One region of the Streptomyces sp. NPDC054842 genome, then DNA from elsewhere that is predicted to be linked to it. Evidence: predicted binding sites of a transcription regulator. Region 1 holds the regulator's gene; the other holds the start of a gene.
What was found. The regulator HrcA, encoded in region 1, represses chaperone genes, less so after heat shock. The targets are predictions, from matches to a motif close to TTNGCACTCNGNNNNNCNGAGTGCNAA.
Positions count from the first base shown of each region.

Region 2: the regulator HrcA is predicted to act here: its motif matches at 7,858-7,884, upstream of groL (chaperonin GroEL).

Region 1 covers NZ_JBSGZN010000009.1:22,075-31,885, reverse strand. Annotated here, with positions in the region: gene ACWGIS_RS09395 (histidine triad nucleotide-binding protein) at 1-139, opposite strand, end outside; gene ACWGIS_RS09390 (S41 family peptidase) at 272-3,484, opposite strand; gene ACWGIS_RS09385 (hypothetical protein) at 3,556-4,113, opposite strand; gene ACWGIS_RS09380 (16S rRNA (uracil(1498)-N(3))-methyltransferase) at 4,264-5,013, opposite strand; gene ACWGIS_RS09375 (nitronate monooxygenase) at 5,010-6,095, opposite strand; gene dnaJ (molecular chaperone DnaJ) at 6,231-7,367, opposite strand; gene hrcA (heat-inducible transcriptional repressor HrcA) at 7,368-8,384, opposite strand; gene ACWGIS_RS09360 (MBL fold metallo-hydrolase) at 8,597-9,331, shown strand; gene ACWGIS_RS09355 (DUF3097 domain-containing protein) at 9,378-9,811, shown strand, end outside.
Region 2 covers NZ_JBSGZN010000074.1:8,027-17,837, forward strand. Annotated here, with positions in the region: gene murQ (N-acetylmuramic acid 6-phosphate etherase) at 1-713, shown strand, start outside; gene ACWGIS_RS34580 (PTS transporter subunit EIIC) at 858-2,291, shown strand; gene ACWGIS_RS34585 (hypothetical protein) at 2,371-2,958, shown strand; gene ACWGIS_RS34590 (hypothetical protein) at 3,015-3,215, opposite strand; gene ACWGIS_RS34595 (hypothetical protein) at 3,212-3,448, opposite strand; gene ACWGIS_RS34600 (helix-turn-helix domain-containing protein) at 3,564-4,406, shown strand; gene ACWGIS_RS34605 (DUF397 domain-containing protein) at 4,387-4,653, shown strand; gene ACWGIS_RS34610 (NADH:flavin oxidoreductase) at 4,723-5,844, opposite strand; gene groL (chaperonin GroEL) at 6,070-7,695, opposite strand; gene ACWGIS_RS34620 (cold-shock protein) at 8,100-8,303, opposite strand; gene ACWGIS_RS34625 (MoaD/ThiS family protein) at 8,713-8,991, opposite strand; gene thrC (threonine synthase) at 8,988-9,811, opposite strand, start outside.

The sequences.
Region 1 (9,811 bases):
TCACCAGGACGTGCGTCGGCGCCTGCGGGTTGATGTCGCGGAAGGCGAAGGTCGTCTCCGTCTCCCGCACCACGGTCGCCGGGATCTGCCCCGCGACGATCTTGCAGAACAGGCAGTCGTCCTGCGGTTCTCCCGACATGCGTGTGCCTCCTCGCGCCCGTTGATCACTGTCGTCGGCATCGTATCGGCCCGCCGGTCCCGGGCCCCCGCCCTCCGGCGGACCTCCACCGGCGCCCGAGTCGCGCGCCGGGGCCGGTGGGGTCCGCGGCGGTCAGAGTCCGGGCAGGGACGGCGCGGTCTTCGCCGGGTTCTCGGCGAGCGCCGCCAGCGCGATGCGGATCGCCTCGTCGAGCTGGACGTCCCGGCCGGCGGCGTGGTCCTGGGGTGCCTGGACGACCTCGACATCGGGGTCGACGCCGTGGTTCTCCACGGCCCACTCGTGACCCTCCAGCCAGATCGCGTACTTGGGCTGCGTGACGAGGGTGCCGTCGACGAGCCGGTAGCGGCTGTCGATGCCGACCACGCCGCCCCAGGTCCGGGTGCCGACCACCGGGCCGATGCCGAGTGCCTTGATGGCGGCGTTGACGATGTCGCCGTCCGAGCCGGAGAACTCGTTGGCGACGGCGACGACGGGCCCGCGCGGCGCGTCCTCGGGGTAGCTGAACGGGCGCATGCCGCGGGGCAGGTCCCAGCCGACGATGCGGCGCGCGAGCTTCTCGACGACCAGCTGGGAGGTGTGGCCGCCGCGGTTCTCGCGGACGTCCACGACCAGTCCCTCACGGGCCACCTCGATGCGCAGGTCCCGGTGGATCTGGGCCCAGCCGGGCGCCTGCATGTCCGGCACGTGGAGATAGCCGAGGCGCCCGCCGGACCTCTCGTGGACGTAGGCCCGGCGGTCGGCGACCCAGGCGTGGTAGCGCAGCGGTTCCTCGTTGTCGGTGGGGACGACCACGGCGTGCCGCAGGTCGCCGCCGCCGGACGGGGAGACGGTCAGCTCGACGGGCCTGCCCGCCGTGCCGACGAGGAGCGGTCCGGGTCCGGTCACGGGGTCGACCGGGCGCCCGCCGACGGCGACGACGGCGTCCCCGGCGCGGACGGCGACTCCGGGCGCGGCGAGCGGGGCCTGGGCGTCGGGGTCGGAGGTCTCCGAGGGCAGGATCCGGTCGATGCGCCAACTGCCGTCCTCGTGACGGGAGATGTCCGCTCCGAGCAGGCCCTGGGCGTGGGAGCCGCCGCCCCGGCCGCCGCGCGGGGTGACATAGGCGTGCGAGGTGCCCAGTTCGCCCTGCACCTCCCAGAGGAGGTCCACCAGGTCGTCGTGGGTGGCGACGCGCTCCAGGACGGGCCGGTACGTGTCGAGGACGCCGTCCCAGTCGACCCCGCCCAGGTCGGGACGCCAGAAGTTGTCCCGCATGAGGCGGCCCGTCTCCTCGTACATCTGCCGCCACTCGGCGGCCGGGTCGACGCTCTGGTGGACCCGGGAGAGGTCGACGGTGATGTTGCTGTCGCTGTCGTCGTCGTTCGAGGCGCGGCGGTCGCTGGGGACGACCTTGAGCTTGCCGTCGGTCCACAGCAGGACCCGCTTGCCGTCGCCGCTGACGGCGAAGTGGTCGGCGTCGGAGGCGAGGTGCTCGATGCGCTGCTGGACGAGGTCGTAGCGCTCCAGCTCGGTCCTCGGGTCCGGGTCGTCCGGGGTGGCGCGGGAGGAGCCGAGCACCCCGCGCACCGGGTGGCGCAGCCACAGCAGGCCGTCCTTGGCGGCGCGCAGCCCGGTGTAGCGGGCGGCCTCGACGGGGAACGGCACGATGCGGTCGCCGAGTCCTTCGAGGTCGATACGGGTGGTCGGGGTGCCCTCGCTCTCGGGGGTCTCGTCCTTGTCGGGGGCCTCGAAGGGGCGGCCGTGGCGCTGCGGCCCGAACGGCGAGGGGGTGGTCGCGGCCAGCGTGATGAGGTGGGGCCGCGAGCCGCCGACGAAGGCGAGGTCGAAGACGTGCTCGTCGTAGACGGGGTCGAAGGAGCGCGCGGACAGGAAGGCGAGGTGCTTCCCGTCGAGGGTGAACGCCGGCGCGTAGTCCTGGAAGCGCAGCGGGGTCGCCTCGGTCACCGACAGGTCGGCGGTGTTGGCGAGCTTGAGCTGGCGCAGCGGGCGCGGGCCGGGGTGCGACCAGGCGAGCCACGCGGAGTCGGGCGAGAAGACGAGGCCGGAGACCTCGCCGTCCTCGCTGCGGTCGACCTCCCGGACCTCGCCGGTCTCCCGCTCGACGAGCAGGACGCGCCCGTCGTGCGAGGCGACGGCGGCGCGGCTGCCGTCGGGTGCCACGGCGAGCCCGAGGACCCGGCCGAGCCGGCCGGCGGCGAGCCGGCGCGGGGTGGCGCCGGGGGCGGCACCGGTGGCGGGCGCGAACTCCAGGGCGTCGTCGCCCTCGGCGTCGGTCACCCACACCACGTACTCCTCGCCGTCGGCGCGGAAGGTGCGGGGCAGCCGGGCGCGTACGCCGGGCTCGGCGGCGAGCGCGCGGGCCGGGCCCGCGCGGTGGGTGACCCAGTGGACGGCACCGCGCACGGAGACGGCGCTGCCGCGGCCGGTGTGGTCGGGCGCGCCCGCGCCGAACCAGCGGGCGGCGCTGACGGGATGGGGCTGGAGGTCGACGCGCTGGCCGCCGAGCCGGACGTCCAGCCGGCGCGGCTCGGCGCCGTCCAGGTCGTCGAGGAGCCACAGTTCACCGGCGGAGGCGTAGACGACCCGGGTGCCGTCGGTGGCGGCGTGGCGGGCGTAGAAGGCGTCGACGCCGGTGTGGCGGCGCAGGTCGGAGCCGTCGGCGAGGGAGGAGTACACGGCGCCGACGCCCTCGTGGTCGGAGAGGAACGCGACGCGCTGGCCGACCCACATCGGGTATTCGAGGTTCCCGTCGAGGTCCTCGTGCAGGCGGACGAACTCGCCCTCGCCCTCGCGGTCGATCCACAGCTTGCCCGCCGTGCCGCCGCGGTAGCGCTTCCACCAGGCGGCCTCGCGGCCCATGGGCGCGGACAGCAGGACGGTGCCGGGTCCGCCGTGGGCGACGTCGCCGACGGGGCCGTACGGCAGGGTGTCCGCGGGGCCGCCGTCGAGCGGGACGGCGCGGGCCCAGCTGCGCCGCAGGGAGGCCTGGCCGACCGTGCTGAGGGCGAGGACGCGTCCTTCCGGGGTCCAGCCGCGGACCTGGGTCCGCCCGCTCCCCCAGTAAGTCAGCCGCTTGGCGGGGCCGCCGTCGAGGGGGGCGGCGTGCACCTCGGGGGCGCCGTCCCGGGTGGAGGTCCAGGCGACGGTGGTGCCGTCGGGCGAGATGCGCGGGTGGTTCACCGGGACGTTGTCGGCGCTGACCCGCCAGGCGCGGCCGGCGGCGTCGAGCGGGGCGGCCCAGACGTCGTCCTCGGCCGTGAAGACGAGGAGGTCGCCGTGCAGGTGGGGGAACCGGAGGTATGCGGGGGGTACGGACTGTGTCACCCGGTCACCCTATGCAGCGCCCGGCCGCCCGGACAGGGGTTTGGATCACTTGGTGCCCCGGCGGCCGCGCCTCACTTGCCCTCGACCGGACGGCAGGAGGGGTAGTTCTCGCACCAGATGGTCTGCGTCTCGGTGACCGTCACGGTCGCCCCGGGCCGCCGCGGGTCGTAGGAGACGGGCGGGGTGCCGGCGGCGTCGCAGTTGCCGAGCACGCTGAGACGGAAGCGCTGTTTGCCGCCCACCTTGGCGGTGAGGTCGCCGCGTACGCACTTGCCGTTGACCTCGCGCGTGACCTCGCCGGTGATGGTGATGTCCTGCCCGCTCTTCGTCTCGCCCTGGCAGTCGACGTCCGCCACGGTCCGCACGGTGGGCGAGGACGACTTGCCGGGCGTGGACACCTTGTCGCGGTCGCCGTAGTTCGCGGTGCAGCTCAGCCACTGCACGTCGACGCCCCGCCGCTCCAGCTCCTTGGTGCCCGCCTGGTCCGTGGTGTACGCGACCGACGCGGAGCTGAGCCCGTCACCCGGTTCGCACGCGGCCACGCCGAACACGGCGACCGCGCCCAGAGCGGCCAGTCCGTGGAGCCTTCCGCGACCGGTCCGCCGCCTTGAATGCCTCAAAACCCCCATGGAGGGCAGCGTGCCACCGTCGCGGGCCCGGCGGTAGACCGCATGCGGCCAGTGTGACCGAGGGCCGCGAGGCGGCGGCGGCTCCCGCGCGGCTCCGCGAAGTCGCCCTGCGGAGGCGCGAGTTCCGGCGCCACCTGCGGGGACGGTGGGTCAGGACCAGCGTCCGGTGCGGCCCAGCAGCAGGGCCGTCGCCGCGGTGCCGGCGGTGGAGGTGCGCAGCACGCTGCGCCCCAGCCGGTACGCCTTCGCGCCGGCCTCGGCGAACAGCGCCAGTTCCTCCGGCGAGACACCGCCCTCGGGTCCCACGACGAGCACGATGTCGCCGCTCGCGGGGAGTTGGGCCGTGGCCAGGGGCTCACTGGGGTACGCGCGGTCCTCGTGCAGGACGGCGGCGAGGTCGGCGGTGGCCAGAAGTGCGGCGACCTGGCGGCTCGTCATGGCGTCGGTGATCTCCGGGAAGCGCACCCGGCGGGACTGCTTGCCGGCCTCCCGGGCGGTGGCCCGCCACTTGGCGAGCGCCTTCTGGCCCCGGTCGCCCCGCCACTGGGTGATGCAGCGGGAGGCGGCCCAGGGCACGACGCGGTCGACGCCGGTCTCCGTCATCGTCTCGACGGCGAGTTCGCCCCGGTCGCCCTTCGGGAGGGCCTGGACGACGGTGATGCGCGGCGACTCCGGCGGTTCCTCGGCGACCGCGCCCATCCGGACGGTCAGCCGGTCCTTGCCCTCGGCGCCGGTCACGACGCACTCCGCCCACCGGCCCGCGCCGTCGGTCAGGACGACGTCCTCACCGGGGCGCAGCCGCTTCACGGAGACCGCGTGCCGTCCCTCGGCGCCGTCGAGCACGAACTGTCCGCCGCTGTCCGGACGGAGGTCCTCGACCACGAACACCGGCGCGGTCATCGGGCCGTGCCCGCGGCCGGGAACGACGACAACGCTGTCTTCGCGGCGTCGAGTTCGGCGGCCAGGACCTCCACCAGCCGGCCGGCGGGCAGGTCGCGGGCCATCCGGTGGCCCTGGCCCGCCCACAGCGCCATGCCCTGCGGGTCGCCCGCCTTGGCCGCCGCCTTGCGCAGCGGGGAGGTGAGGTGGTGGACCTCGGGGTAGGCGGCGGGGGCGTAGGGGCCGTGCTCGCGCATGAAGCGGTTCACGAGGCCGCGGGCCGGCCGCCCGGAGAACGCGCGCGTCAGCTCGGTGCGGACGAACAGGGGGTTGGTCAGCGCCTCCTTGTGCACGGGGGCGGCGCCGGACTCGGGTGTGGCGACGAACGCGGTGCCGAGCTGGGCCGCGCTCGCGCCCGCCGCGAGGACCGCGGCGATCTGCGCGCCGCGCATGATGCCGCCGGCCGCGACGATCGGCAGCCGGACGCTCTCGCGGACCTGGGCGACCAGCGAGAGCAGCCCGATGCCGGCGCCGTCCGTCTCCGGGTCGTCCCGGTGGGTGCCCTGGTGGCCGCCGGCCTCGACGCCCTGCACGATCACCACGTCGGCGCCCGCCCGCTCCACGGCCTGCGCCTCGTCGGCCGTGGTCGCGGTGACCATCGTCAGCGTGCCGGCGCGGGCGAAGGAGGCGAGCACCTCGGGGGTGGGGCAGCCGAAGTGGAAGGAGACCGCGGGCACGGGATTGTCGAGGAGGACCGCGAGCTTGGTGTCGTAGCCGTCGTCGCGTCCGCTGTCGGGGTCGCCGAGCTCGGTGTGGTACCAGCCGGCCTCACCGGCGAGCTGGTGGGCGTAGACGTCGACGGCGGCCGGGTCCGTGTGTTCCTGCTGCGGCATGAAGAGGTTCACGCCGAAGGGGCGGCCGGTGAGGCCGCGCAGCTGCTTGATCTCCTGGTACATGCCGTCGGCCGTCTTGTACCCGGCGGCGAGGAAGCCGAGCCCGCCGGCCTCGGAGACGGCGGCGGCCAGCTGCGGCACGGAGACACCGCCCGCCATGGGGGCCTGCACGATCGGACACCGAAGGAGATCGGTCAGCGCGGAGGACATGACGGCATGTTGTCACGTCCTCCGTACAAGTCCGAATCCGGCCTTCCGGCGGCACAGGCCACCGGAATGTGCCTCTCCGGGCGTCCCGCGCGGGCACCGCGGGCGCCCGGTCGGGGCAGCCCGCGGGCGCCGGCGTCAGCGTCCGTTGAAGGCGTCCTTCAGCCGGGAGAACAGGCCCTGCTGCCCGGGCTGGAACTGGCCGGTGGGCCGCTCCTCGCCGCGCAGCTTCGCCAGTTCGCGCAGCAGGCGCTCCTGCTCCGCGTCCAGCTTGGAGGGGGTCATGACCTCGACGTGGACGATCAGGTCGCCCCGGCCGCCGCCGCGCAGATGCGTGACGCCGCGGCCGTGCAGCGGGATCGACTGGCCGGACTGGGTGCCCGGGCGGATGTCGACCTCCTCCAGGCCGTCCAGGGTCTCCAGCGGCACCTTCGTGCCGAGGGAGGCCGCGGTCATCGGGATGGTGACCGTGCAGTGCAGGTCGTCGCCGCGCCGCTGGAACGTCGAGTGCGGCAGCTCGTGGATCTCGACGTACAGGTCGCCGGCGGGGCCGCCGCCGGGGCCGACCTCGCCCTCGCCCGCGAGCTGGATCCGCGTGCCGTTGTCGACACCCGCCGGGATCTTCACCGTGAGGGTGCGGCGCGAGCGCACGCGCCCGTCGCCCGCGCACTCCGGGCACGGCGTCGGCACGACCGTGCCGAAGCCCTGGCACTGCGGGCAGGGGCGGGAGGTCATGACCTGGCCCAGGAAGGACCGCGTGACCTGGGACACCTCGCCGCGACCGCGGCACATGTCACAGGTCTGCGCGGAGGTCCCGGGGGCCGCGCCCTCGCCGTTGCAGGTGGTGCACACCACGGCCGTGTCGACCTGGATGTCCTTGGTGGTGCCGAAGGCCGCCTCGTCGAGGTCGATCTCCAGCCGGATCATGGCGTCCTGGCCGCGGCGCGTGCGCGACCGGGGGCCCCGCTGCGACGCGGTGCCGAAGAACGCGTCCATGATGTCCGAGAAGTTCCCGAACCCGCCGGCGCCGAAGCCGCCCGCGCCCCCGCCGCCGCTCTGCGAGAGCGGGTCGCCGCCGAGGTCGTAGACCTGCTTCTTCTGCGGGTCCGACAACACCTCGTAGGCGGCGTTGATCTCCTTGAACCGCTCCTGCGTCTTCGGATCGGGATTGACGTCCGGGTGCAGCTCGCGCGCGAGCCTCCGGAACGCCTTCTTGATCTCGTCCTGGGACGCGTCGCGGCGCACGCCGAGTACGGCGTAGTAGTCCGTGGCCACTTACGACTCCGCCAGGATCTGTCCGACGTACCGTGCCACTGCGCGTACCGCTCCCATCGTTCCCGGGTAATCCATGCGGGTCGGTCCGACCACGCCGAGTTTGGCGACTGCCTCGCCGCCCGAACCGTAGCCGACCGAGACCACGGACGTGGAGTTGAGCCCCTCGTGGACGTTCTCGTGACCGATCCGTACGGTCATGCCCGAATCCGTCGACTCACCGAGGAGCTTGAGCAGCACGACCTGCTCCTCCAGCGCCTCGAGGACCGGCCGGATCGTGAGGGGGAAGTCGTGTCCGAAGCGGGTGAGATTGGCGGTGCCGCCGATCATCAGCCGCTCCTCGTTCTCCTCGACGAGCGTCTCCAGCAGGGTGGAGAGCACCGTGGCGACCGTACCGCGGTCCTCCGTCTCGAAGGCCTCCGGCAGATCCTGCACCAACTGCGGCACGTCCGCGAAACGGCGGCCCGCGATCCGGCTGTTGAGCCGGGCCCGCAGATCCGCCAGCGACGCCTCGCCGAAGGGCGCCGGGCAGTCGATCATGCGCTGCTCGACCCGGCCGGTGTCCGTGATGAGCACCAGCATGACGCGGGCCGGGGCCAGCGAGAGCAGTTCCACGTGCCGCACCGTCGAGCGGGTCAGCGAGGGGTACTGGACGACGGCGACCTGCCGGGTGAGCTGCGCGAGCAGCCGCACCGTGCGCCCCACGACGTCGTCGAGGTCGACGGCGCCGTCGAGGAAGTTCTGGATGGCGCGGCGCTCGGGCGCGGTCATCGGCTTGACGCCGGCGAGCTTGTCCACGAACAGCCGGTAGCCCTTGTCGGTGGGGATGCGCCCGGCACTGGTGTGCGGCTGGGCGATGTACCCCTCGTCCTCCAGGGCGGCCATGTCGTTGCGGACGGTGGCCGGGGAGACGCCCAGCCGGTGGCGCTCGGTCAGCGCCTTGGAGCCGACCGGCTCCTCCGTCCCGACGTAGTCCTGGACGATGGCGCGCAGTACCTCGAGCCTGCGTCCACTGAGCATCGCGCACACCTCCAGCTGTCGGCACCTTGGTCGTCGCGGTCTTCCTCCTGGCACTCAGCGCGTGCGAGTGCCAGCGTTCCCCGGGCCAGTGTACGGCGGGGAGGTACGGCCCCGGCAAGGGCGGGCCCGTGACGTCCGCCGAGGTGTACGGACGTGTCCTGCGATGTCGCGCCGTCGCACCCCCCGCCGGGCTTCACCGCTAGCGTCTCCGTGTGACGGTGACTTGGGAAGAGCCGGGATGGGAGCAACTCGCGCCGCGGGCCGGGCGGTGCCGGCTGCCGGGCTGGGACTGCACCGCGGGGCTCGTGGTGGGCGAGGGGGCGGCCCTGCTGATCGACGCGGGGTCGAGCCTGGCGGAGGGAGCGCGGCTGCGCGCCGAGGCGGGCCGGATCCTGGGAACCGGGCGGCGTGTGACGCACCTCGCACTGACGCATCCGCACTTCGACCACGTCCTCGGGGCCGCCGCCTTCTCCGGGGTGGAGGTGTTCGGCGCGGTGGGCCTGGACACCGCGCTCGCCCACGGTCGCGAGGAACTGCGCGCCGACGCCGTACGCAACGGCCTGGACCCGCGCGCGGCGGCGGAGGCGGCGGACCTGCTCGTGCGGCCCCGCCACCTCGTCTCCGGCGAGTGGACGCTGGGCCTCGGCGGCGGCGCGCAGGTCCTGCTGGCGAACGTGGGCCCCGGGCACACCGCGCACGACCTCGTGGTGCTCGTGCCCGGCACCGACGGACCGGAGGTGGTGTTCTGCGGCGACCTCGTGGAGGAGTCGGGCGAGCCGCAGGCGGGGCCGGACGCCGTCCCGTCCCACTGGCCGGCCGCGCTGGACCGGCTGCTGGACCTCGGCGGGGAGGACGCGGTCTACGTGCCGGGCCACGGGGCGGCGGTGGACGCGGAGTTCGTCCGCGCCCAGCGGGACGCGCTCGCCGCCCGCTTCGGCGTGTCGTAGGCGCGGGCGGGGACTTCGGCGCGCGTCTTCTCCTATCGTCATCCGAATGCGCCAGTACTCTCCGGACCTGACCCCGCCGTGGAAGAAGCCCAAGCCCGTGCCCGAGGTCCCGGCCGACCCCGGTCTGGTGGTGGAGGAGCCCGGCACCGGTTTCTGCGGGGCGGTGATCGGCTGCGAGGCGGGCACGGTGACGCTGGAGGACCGCTTCGGCAAGCACCGGGTGTTCCCGCTGGAGCCGCGCGGCTTCCTGCTGGAGGGCAGGGTGGTCACCCTGGTGCGGCCCGCCGCGGGACCGGCCCGGCCCAGCCGCACCGCCTCCGGTTCGGTCGCCGTGCCCGGCGCCCGCGCCCGCGTGGCCCGGGCCGGCCGCATCTACGTCGAGGGCAGGCACGACGCCGAGCTGGTCGAGCGGGTCTGGGGTGACGACCTGCGCATCGAGGGCGTCGTCGTCGAGTACCTGGAGGGCGTCGACGACCTCCC
Region 2 (9,811 bases), on a different contig from region 1:
GGCTGATCTACGCCGGCGCGGGCACGGCCGGCCGGCTCGGCGTGCTGGACGCGTCCGAGTGCCCGCCCACGTTCAACACCGACCCCGCGCAGGTCGTCGGCCTGATCGCGGGCGGCCCGAGCGCGCTGGTCACCTCGGTCGAGGGCGCGGAGGACTCCCGGGAGCTCGCCGCGGCCGACCTGGAGGCGCTGGCCCTGACCGCCGACGACACCGTGGTCGGCGTCTCCGCGTCGGGCCGCACCCCGTACGCCGTCGGCGCCGTCGAGCACGCCCGCGCCCGGGGCGCGCTGACCGTGGGCCTGTCGTGCAACGCGGACAGCGCCCTCGCCGCCGCCGCCGACCACGGCATCGAGATCGTGGTCGGCCCCGAACTGCTGACCGGCTCCACCCGGCTGAAGGCCGGCACCGCCCAGAAACTCGTCCTGAACATGCTCTCGACGATCACGATGATCCGGCTAGGCAAGACGTACGGGAACCTGATGGTCGACGTCCGCGCCTCGAACGAGAAGCTCCGGGCCCGCTCCCGCCGCATCGTCGCGCTGGCGACCGGCGCCTCGGACGAGGAGATCGAGTCGGCCCTCGCCGCCACGGACGGCGAGGTCAAGACCGCGATCCTGACGATCCTGGGCGAGGTCGACGCCCCGACGGCCGCGCGTCTCCTCGACACGAGCGGCGGCCACCTGAGGGCGGCCCTGCAAGCCACCCACGGCTGAGGACGCTTGCCGGGGCGCCCTCGCACCGCCCGGTCCGGGCCCCCGAGACCGCACCGGGGCCCTCAGCGTGCCGCGCGGGCCCCCGCGGCACGGGCGGGGCACCATGGGCGGCAGGCGCCGTCCCTCCCGCACAGCAAGGCCCGCATGAGCACTGAAGCCACCCCCCGTGCCACCGCCGCCGCGATCCTCCCCCTCGTCGGGGGCGCGGCGAACGTCGTGTCCGTGGCCCACTGCATGACCCGGCTGCGGCTCGGCCTGCGGGACCGGACACAGGTGCGGGAGGACGCCCTGCGGGCGCTGCCCGCCGTCCTGGGCGTGGTGGACGACGACACGTACCAGATCGTGCTCGGCCCGGGCGCGGTCGCCCGGATCACCCCGGAGTTCGAGGCGCTCGTCGCCGCGGGCCCCACGGCCGCCGACACCCTGGAGAGCCGCGGAGCGCGGCTGCGGGCCGCCCGCCGGGAACGCAACGCGACACCGCTCAAGCTCCTGCTGCGCCGCGTCGCGAACATCTTCGTCCCGCTGATCCCGGCCCTGATCGGCTGCGGCGTCATCGCCGGCCTCAACGGCCTGCTGGTGAACCTCGGCCTGCTCGCCTCCTTCACGCCCGCCCTCACCGCGGTCGCCTCCGGCTTCATGGCGCTCATCGCCGTGTTCGTCGGCGTCAACACCGCGAAGGAGTTCGGCGGCACCCCCGTCCTGGGCGGCGCCGTCGCGGCGATCGTCGTGTACCCGGGCGTCGCCAAGGTGACGGTGTTCGGCACCACGCTAGCGCCGGGCCAGGGCGGCGTCCTCGGCGCACTGGCGGCGGCGCTCCTCGCGACGTACGTCGAGAAGTGGTGCCGCGGCCGGGTCCCGGACGCCCTCGACGTGCTGCTCACCCCGGCCGTCACCGTGCTCGTGGCCGGCCTCGCCACCCTGTACGGCCTGATGTACGCGGCCGGCGAGGTCTCCGCGGCGATCGGCACGGCGGCCGACTGGCTCCTCGGCCACACCGGCGCCTTCGCCGGACTGGTGCTCGGCGGCCTGTTCCTCCCGCTGGTGATGCTCGGCCTGCACCAGGCGCTGATCCCGATCCACACCACCCTCATCGAGCAGCAGGGCCACACCGTCCTGCTGCCCATCCTGGCCATGGCGGGCGCGGGCCAGGTCGGCGCCGCCCTCGCGGTCTACGTCCGGCTGCGCCACGACCACTCGCTGCGGACGACGATCAGGTCGGCGCTCCCCGCGGGCCTGCTGGGAGTGGGCGAGCCGCTCATCTACGGGGTGTCGCTCCCCCTCGGACGCCCGTTCGTGACGGCCTGCGCGGGCGGCGCGGCGGGCGGTGCCTTCGTCGGGTTCTTCTCCATGGCCGGCGACACGGTCGGCTCGACCGCGATCGGCCCCTCGGGCTGGGCCCTGTTCCCGCTCCTCTCCGGCAACCGGGGCCTGGCGCTCACGGCCGCCGTCTACGCGGGCGGCCTCCTCACCGGCTACCTGGTGGGCTTCGCCGCGACGTACTTCTTCGGCCTGGGCTCCGTCGAGCGGCCGGCCGGTGCCCCGGCGGACGCGACGGACGCGACGGCGGCCCCGCGCTGACCGGCCCGGTCCGCGCTGTCGGCGGCGTGTGCGATTCTGCTAGGACAGCACTCCGCCCCGGGAGGGACACCGCACGCCCATGAACCACGCACAGCTGACCGCTCTGGGCCGCGCGCTGCGGCTGCTGGGCGAGCACGGCGAGGCGCTCGGCGCCGACAGCCCCGACGCGAAGCTGCACGAGGTCAAGGCCGACCTGAAGCGGGCCCTGGACCTGCTGGAGGAGACCGTCACCACGGCGGTGCCCACCACGCGCTGCGCCGAGCACCCGACCGGGCCGGTGGACGAGGGCGCCGTCGACCTGTGCCTGCTGTGCGAGACCCGGCGCCGCGCCGCCCGCCGCTCCGAGGTCAACGGCTCCTACGCGCACGGCCGCCCCACCGGGCCCGACGAGTCCGCCGACCGCACCCAGTCCCGGTACGGCGTCCGTGCCGACCGCCCGCAGCCCCAGCAGCGCTGGCTGCCGGAGGTGTGGAACGGCCAGGCGTGGCAGCTGTGCGGCACCCCCCGCCGCGACCGCCACGAGGCCGAGCGCTACCTCGCCGCCGAGCGCAGGTCCCCCCGCCCCGGGATGGCCTACCGCCTGGTCCACGAGTTCACCGACTACGAGGTCCTGCGGATCTGGGGCACCCCCGTCAAGATCGACATCGAGCCGATGGGGAACCTGTAGGCGGACCGGGAGAGGCCGGGAGGTCCGTCCGGGACCCGGCCCCCCCGTCCGCGCGGTCACGGCAGGCGCGCCTCCGCGTTGAGCCGCCGCACCCGCGCCCGCAGCACCTCCCCCTGCGGGGCCTCCGCGAGCGCCTCCGGCGGGCAGTCCCACTCCCGCCCGCCACCGGGCGGCCGCAGTTGCACGACGCCGCCCTCGTGTCCCATCACCTGGCCGAGCCGGCCGTCCCGCGTGTCGATCGCGTACTCCGCGCTCACGCGTCACCGCCCTCGCCGCCGGTGCCGCAAGCGCGCAGTGCGGCGGCCAGTCTCCGGGCGGTGCCCACGTTGCACCGGCCGAGCGCGACCAGGGCGAACGGCTCGTCGCTCGCGCCGGTCACCGGATCGACCCGAAGCGACGGCAGCACCACACCGACGCCTGCCAGCGCCGCCCGCAACTCCGCCACGATCTCCTCCGTCGGCCGTACGTGTGTACCCGGCGTCATCTCCATCGGACCGTTCCCTCCACGCTGAGTGTTCGTGTTCGGTACTCAGCGTGGTCGGCGGGCCCCTAACCTGGCCAGAGACGGCGTCTCAACAACCCAGGCTGTGTGACAGGGAGTTGCCATGCCCGGACCGAAGGACCTCGACCCCGCCTCGTCGCCCCGCGCCATGATCGGGGCGGAGTTGCGGCACGCCCGCGAGAACGCGGGCCTCAGCCAGGCCGAGCTGGGCGAACCCCTCTTCGTGAGCGGTTCGTTCATCGGCCAGCTGGAGGCCGGGACGCGGCGGCTGCACCTCGAATACGCCGTCCAGATAGACGAGATCCTCGGGACCAGGGGGTTCTTCGAGCGCAACTGCCGGGCGCTGGCCAGGTCCCGGTACCCGGACCACTTCGCCGAAGCGGCGGAGGCGGAGGCGATCGCCACGGCGATCAGGGAGTATTCGAGCCTGCTGATCCCGGGGCTGTTGCAGACGGAGCGGTACGCGGAAGCGGTCTTCCGCGCCTACAAGCCGACGGCGCCCGACGCCGACATCCGGGCGCTGGTGGCCGCCCGACTCGACCGAGCGCGCCTGATCGACCATCCAACAGAGCCGTTGTTGTGGGTGGTCGTGGACGAGGCCGCCGTCCGGCGAGAGGTGGGCGGCGCCGTCGTGATGGCGGAGGCACTCCGGCACGTGACGGGCCTGGCACGCGATCACCGCATCCTGGTGCAGGTGCTGCCGTTCGCTTCAGGAGCGCACGCGTCGATGACCGGTCCGCTGAAGCTGATGGACTTCGAGGACGCGGCTCCGCTGTCGTTCGTCGAGGGACCGGACATGGGCAAGCTGCTGGACGACCCGGCGACGGTGGCCCGGCACAGCCTCACCTTCAACCTCCTCCAGGCGGCGGCCCTTTCGCCCCGGGACTCCCTGGCACTGATTGAGTCCGTGGCGGAGGATTACGGCCATGGAGACCAACACCCGTGAGAACGGCCTGACGGCAACCACCTGGTACAAGTCCAGCTACAGCGGGGGCGAGGGCGGGAACTGCCTGGAGGTCGCTCGCTGGCGCAAGTCCACCTACAGCGCCGGTGACGGCGGCGACTGCCTAGAGGTCGCCGACGGTCACCCGGCGCTCGTCCCCGTGCGGGACTCCAAGAACCTCGGGCCCGAGATCGCCTTCGGCGTCGCCGCCTGGGCCGCGTTCGTCACGCACGTCGGTTCCGGCGGCTGACCGGCGCCGGACACGCGAAAGGGGCGGCGCCCCCGTCACGGCGGGCGCCGCCCCTCGATGCGGGCGCGGTCAGCTCAGCGAGCCCAGCGCCGCCGCCTCGTACGACTTCAGCTCGTCGTGGCGGCCGGCCAGGACCTTCGCCGCCCACTCCGGGTCCTGGAGCAGCGCGCGGCCGATCGCGACGAGGTCGAACTCGTCGCGCTCCAGCCGGTCGAGCAGGTCGTCGATGCCGCGGACGGAGGAGCCCTCGCCCTGGAAAGCCTTGAGGAACTCGCCGGTGAGGCCGACCGAGCCGACGCTGATCGCGGGCTTGCCGGTCAGCTTCTTCGTCCAGCCGGCCAGGTTCAGGTCGGAGCCGTCGAACTCGGGCACCCAGTAGCGGCGCGTGGAGGCGTGGAAGGCGTCGACGCCGGCCGCGGCGAGCGGGGCGAGGACGGCCTCCAGCTCCTCCGGGGTCTCGGCGAGGCGGGCGTCGTAGTCCTGCTGCTTCCACTGCGAGTAGCGGAACAGCACGGGGAACTCGGGCGAGACGGCGTCACGGACCGCGGCGACGATCTCCGCCGCGAACTTCGCACGGGCCACCGGGTCGCCGCCGTACGCGTCGGTGCGCCGGTTGGTGCCGGACCACAGGAACTGATCGAGCAGGTAGCCGTGGGCGCCGTGCAGCTCGACGCCGTCGAAGCCGATGCGCTCGGCGTCCGCGGCGGCCTTGGCGAACGCCTCGATGACGTCGTCGATGTCCTGCTGGGTCATCGCCTTGCCCTTGGGCTCGGCGCCGGCGGTGTGGATGCCGGAGGGGCCGACCGCGGGGGCGTCGGCGAAGGGCGGCTGGCCCGCCCGGCGGACCATGCCGATGTGCCAGAGCTGCGGCACGATCGTGCCGCCGGCCGCGTGCACGGCGTCGGCGACCTTCGTCCAGCCGGCGAGCTGCTCCTCGCCGTGGAAGCGCGGCACGCGGTCGCTCTGGCCCGCGGAGTCGTGGCCGACGTAGGTGCCCTCGGTGACGATGAGGCCCACGCCCGCGGCGGCGCGCCGCGCGTAGTAGCCGACCACGTCCTCGCCCGGTACGCCGCCCGGCGAGAACTCCCGGGTCATCGGTGCCATCACGATCCGGTTCGGGACGGTCAGGCCGTTCAGGGACACGGGCCGGGAAAGGATCTCGGCTGCGCGGGACGCGGCGTCGGCTGTCACGTGAGGGCTCCTCGGGGCGGGGAAGACGGACATTCCGGTGGGTATGTGCACGTGCATTGACCCACCCTCCGGACAACGGTCCCCGGCGCCGCGGCATTCCGGGTCCCCGCCGTGCAGCGGTGTGATCCCGGCCACGCGGGCGGGGGGCCACCCCGGAAACGCCCGAGGGCGGCACCCCTGGGAAGGGGTGCCGCCCTCGGAAAGGACGAGCCTGATCCGGGAGGATCAGAAGTCCATGTCACCGCCCGGCATGCCGCCCGGGGCGCCGCCGGCGGCGGCCTTCTCGGGCTTGTCGGCGATGACGGCCTCGGTGGTGAGGAACAGCGCGGCGATGGACGCGGCGTTCTGCAGGGCAGAGCGCGTGACCTTCGCCGGGTCGATGATGCCCTCGGCGATCATGTCCACGTACTCACCGGTCGCGGCGTTCAGACCGTGGCCGACGGGCAGGTTGCGGACCTTCTCGACGATGACGCCGCCCTCGAGACCGCCGTTGACGGCGATCTGCTTGAGCGGGGCCTCCAGGGCGAGCTTCACGGCGTTGGCGCCGGTCGCCTCGTCACCCGTCAGCTCCAGCTTCTCGAAGACCGAGGAGGCCTGGAGCAGGGCCACGCCACCACCGGCGACGATGCCCTCCTCGACGGCCGCCTTCGCGTTGCGAACGGCGTCCTCGATGCGGTGCTTGCGCTCCTTGAGCTCGACCTCCGTGGCGGCACCGGCCTTGATGACGGCCACGCCGCCGGCCAGCTTCGCCAGACGCTCCTGGAGCTTCTCGCGGTCGTAGTCCGAGTCGGAGTTCTCGATCTCGGCGCGGATCTGGTTGACCCGGCCGGCGACCTGGTCGGCGGAGCCGGCGCCGTCGACGATCGTGGTCTCGTCCTTGGTGATGACGACCTTGCGGGCGCGGCCGAGCAGGTCGATGCCCGCGTTCTCCAGCTTGAGGCCGACCTCCTCGGAGATGACCTCGCCGCCCGTGAGGATGGCGATGTCGCCGAGCATGGCCTTGCGGCGGTCACCGAAGCCCGGGGCCTTGACGGCGACGGACTTGAAGGTGCCACGGATCTTGTTGACGACCAGGGTCGACAGGGCCTCGCCCTCGACGTCCTCGGCGATGATCAGCAGCGGCTTGCCGGACTGCATGACCTTCTCGAGGAGCGGCAGCAGGTCCTTGACGTTGCTGATCTTCGAGTTGGCGATCAGGATGTACGGGTCGTCGAGGACGGCCTCCATACGCTCCATGTCGGTGGCGAAGTACGCCGAGATGTAGCCCTTGTCGAAGCGCATACCCTCGGTGAGCTCCAGCTCCAGACCGAAGGTCTGGGACTCCTCGACGGTGATGACGCCTTCCTTGCCGACCTTGTCCATCGCCTCGGCGATGAGCTCGCCGATCTGGGTGTCGGCGGCGGAGATGGAGGCCGTCGAAGCGATCTGCTCCTTGGTCTCGACATCCTTCGCCTGCTCCAGCAGGGCACCGGAGACGGCCTCGACGGCCTTCTCGATACCGCGCTTGAGAGCCATCGGGTTGGCGCCGGCGGCGACGTTGCGAAGGCCCTCGCGGACCAGCGCCTGGGCCAGGACGGTCGCGGTCGTCGTGCCGTCACCGGCTACGTCGTCCGTCTTCTTCGCGACTTCCTTGACCAGCTCTGCGCCGATCTTCTCGTACGGGTCCTCGAGCTCGATCTCCTTGGCGATGGAAACACCATCGTTGGTGATCGTGGGGGCGCCCCACTTCTTCTCGAGGACGACGTTGCGACCCTTGGGACCAAGGGTGACCTTGACGGCGTCGGCGAGCTGGTTCATCCCGCGCTCGAGACCGCGCCGTGCCTCCTCGTCGAACGCGATGATCTTGGCCATGTGAAGTGGTCCTCCCGGACTGGGGTGGATTGCTCCGGACCGCGCTGGCGCCCGCGACGGACGGCCTGCCTGCCTAGTGGTTCCTTGCCCCACATGGCCTGCGGGCCTCACCGACCCGGTCCTTCGTTGTCACTCTCACCTTCAGAGTGCTAACGCCAATGATTAGCACTCGACCCCCGAGAGTGCAAGGTGCCTCCCTCCAGCGAGCCCCTTCCAGGGGGCGCGCGAAGCGCCTCACGAGCGCCTCCCGAGCGCCTGCGCGGCCCGCGCCACCCCCTCCCGCCCGGCAGGGTCCGGGCCGAGCCCGGGAACGCCGGGGAACGCCCGAGGGGCCCGTACCCCTGATGGGATACGAGCCCCTCGACGTGAGTGAGTGCGTGCGTGCGTGGCCGATCGCGCCGGGATCAGACGGCGAGTTTGACCATGTCCGCCTGCGGACCCTTCTGGCCCTGCGAGATCTCGAACTCCACTCGCTGACCCTCTTCAAGGGTGCGGTAGCCGTCCATCTGAATCGCGCTGTAGTGCACGAAGACGTCCGCACCACCGTCGACCGCGATGAAGCCGTACCCCTTCTCCGCGTTGAACCACTTGACGGTGCCCTGAGCCATGCCTAACTCCCCTATTACTGGCCCTTGCACAGATCCACACTTCGCGGATCCGGGTCAGACCTCACCCCCCAACGGTTGGGGGTGTGCGCCGGAACGCGTCGACCGCGGCTGAATGTATCTGTCCAACTGCCCTCTGCAACAGGTCAATCGGACGAGAATTCCGGGCATCGGCGATCGGCTGTATGTGGAGAATTCGCACATATTCAGGGCAAGTCGGGCCCCGTAAATGCCATAAAAGGCTCAAAAATGCCGGGTACATTGGCTGCTTCTTATCGGGCACCGGGTCGGTGTTCATATGCACCCGGCATGGAAAGCGAAGTAGCTTCCCCAACTCTACCGTGCTCAACCATGCAGAATTGCCCCCTCCGTTTCTCTCACGGAGAGGGCAATCCGGTGAAACGGTGCGTGGTCAGCAGCCGCCGGCCACGGCCGGGATGATTGACACGCCGGCGCCGTCGGGCGTCGCCGTCTCCAGGCCCTGCTCGAACCGCACGTCATCGTCGTTCACGTACACGTTCACGAAGCGGCGCAGCTTGCCCTGGTCGTCCAGGACGCGCGCGGCGATGCCCGTGTGGTTCTTCTCCAGGTCCGTGATGACCTCGGCGAGGGTCGCGCCCTCCGCCGGGACCTCGGCCTTGCCGCCCGTGTAGGTGCGCAGGATCGTGGGGATGCGAACGTTGACGCTCATGATGCGAGGCCAGCCTCTCGGAAGGAGTCCAGGTTCGGGCGGATGGTCGCGGTCAGACCGGTCCCGGCCACCGCGTCGAGGGTCTTGAGGCCGTCACCGGTGTTGAGGACGACCGTGGTCAGCGCCGGGTCCAGGGCGCCGCTCTCGATCAGCTTCTTCGTGACGCCCACGGTCACCCCGCCGGCCGTCTCGGCGAAGATGCCCTCGGTGCGCGCCAGCAGCTTGATCGCGTCGACGATCTGCCCGTCGTCGACATCCTCCACCGCGCCGCCCGTCCGGCGCGCGATGTCGAGGACGTACGGTCCGTCGGCCGGGTTGCCGATGGCGAGCGACTTGGCGATCGTGTCCGGCTTCTGCGGCCGCACGACGTCGTGTCCCGCCTTGTAGGCCACCGACACCGGCGAGCAGCCCTCGGCCTGGGCGCCGAAGATCTTGTACGGCCTGTCCTCGACCAGCCCGAGCCTGATCAGCTCCTGGAGGCCCTTGTCGATCTTCGTGAGCTGCGAGCCGGACGCGATCGGCACGACGAGCTGGTCCGGCAGCCGCCAGCCGAGCTGCTCGCAGATCTCGTACGCGAGGGTCTTCGAGCCCTCCGCGTAGTACGGCCGCAGGTTGACGTTGACGAAGCCCCAGCCCTCACCGGCCGGGTCGCCGATGAGCTCGGAGCAGAAGCGGTTGACGTCGTCGTAGTTGCCCTCGATGCCGACGAGCTCGCCGCCGTAGACCGCGGCCATGACGATCTTGCCCTGCTCCAGGTCGTGCGGGATGAACACGCAGGACCGGAAGCCGGCCCGGGCGGCGGCGGCGCCGACGGCGCCGG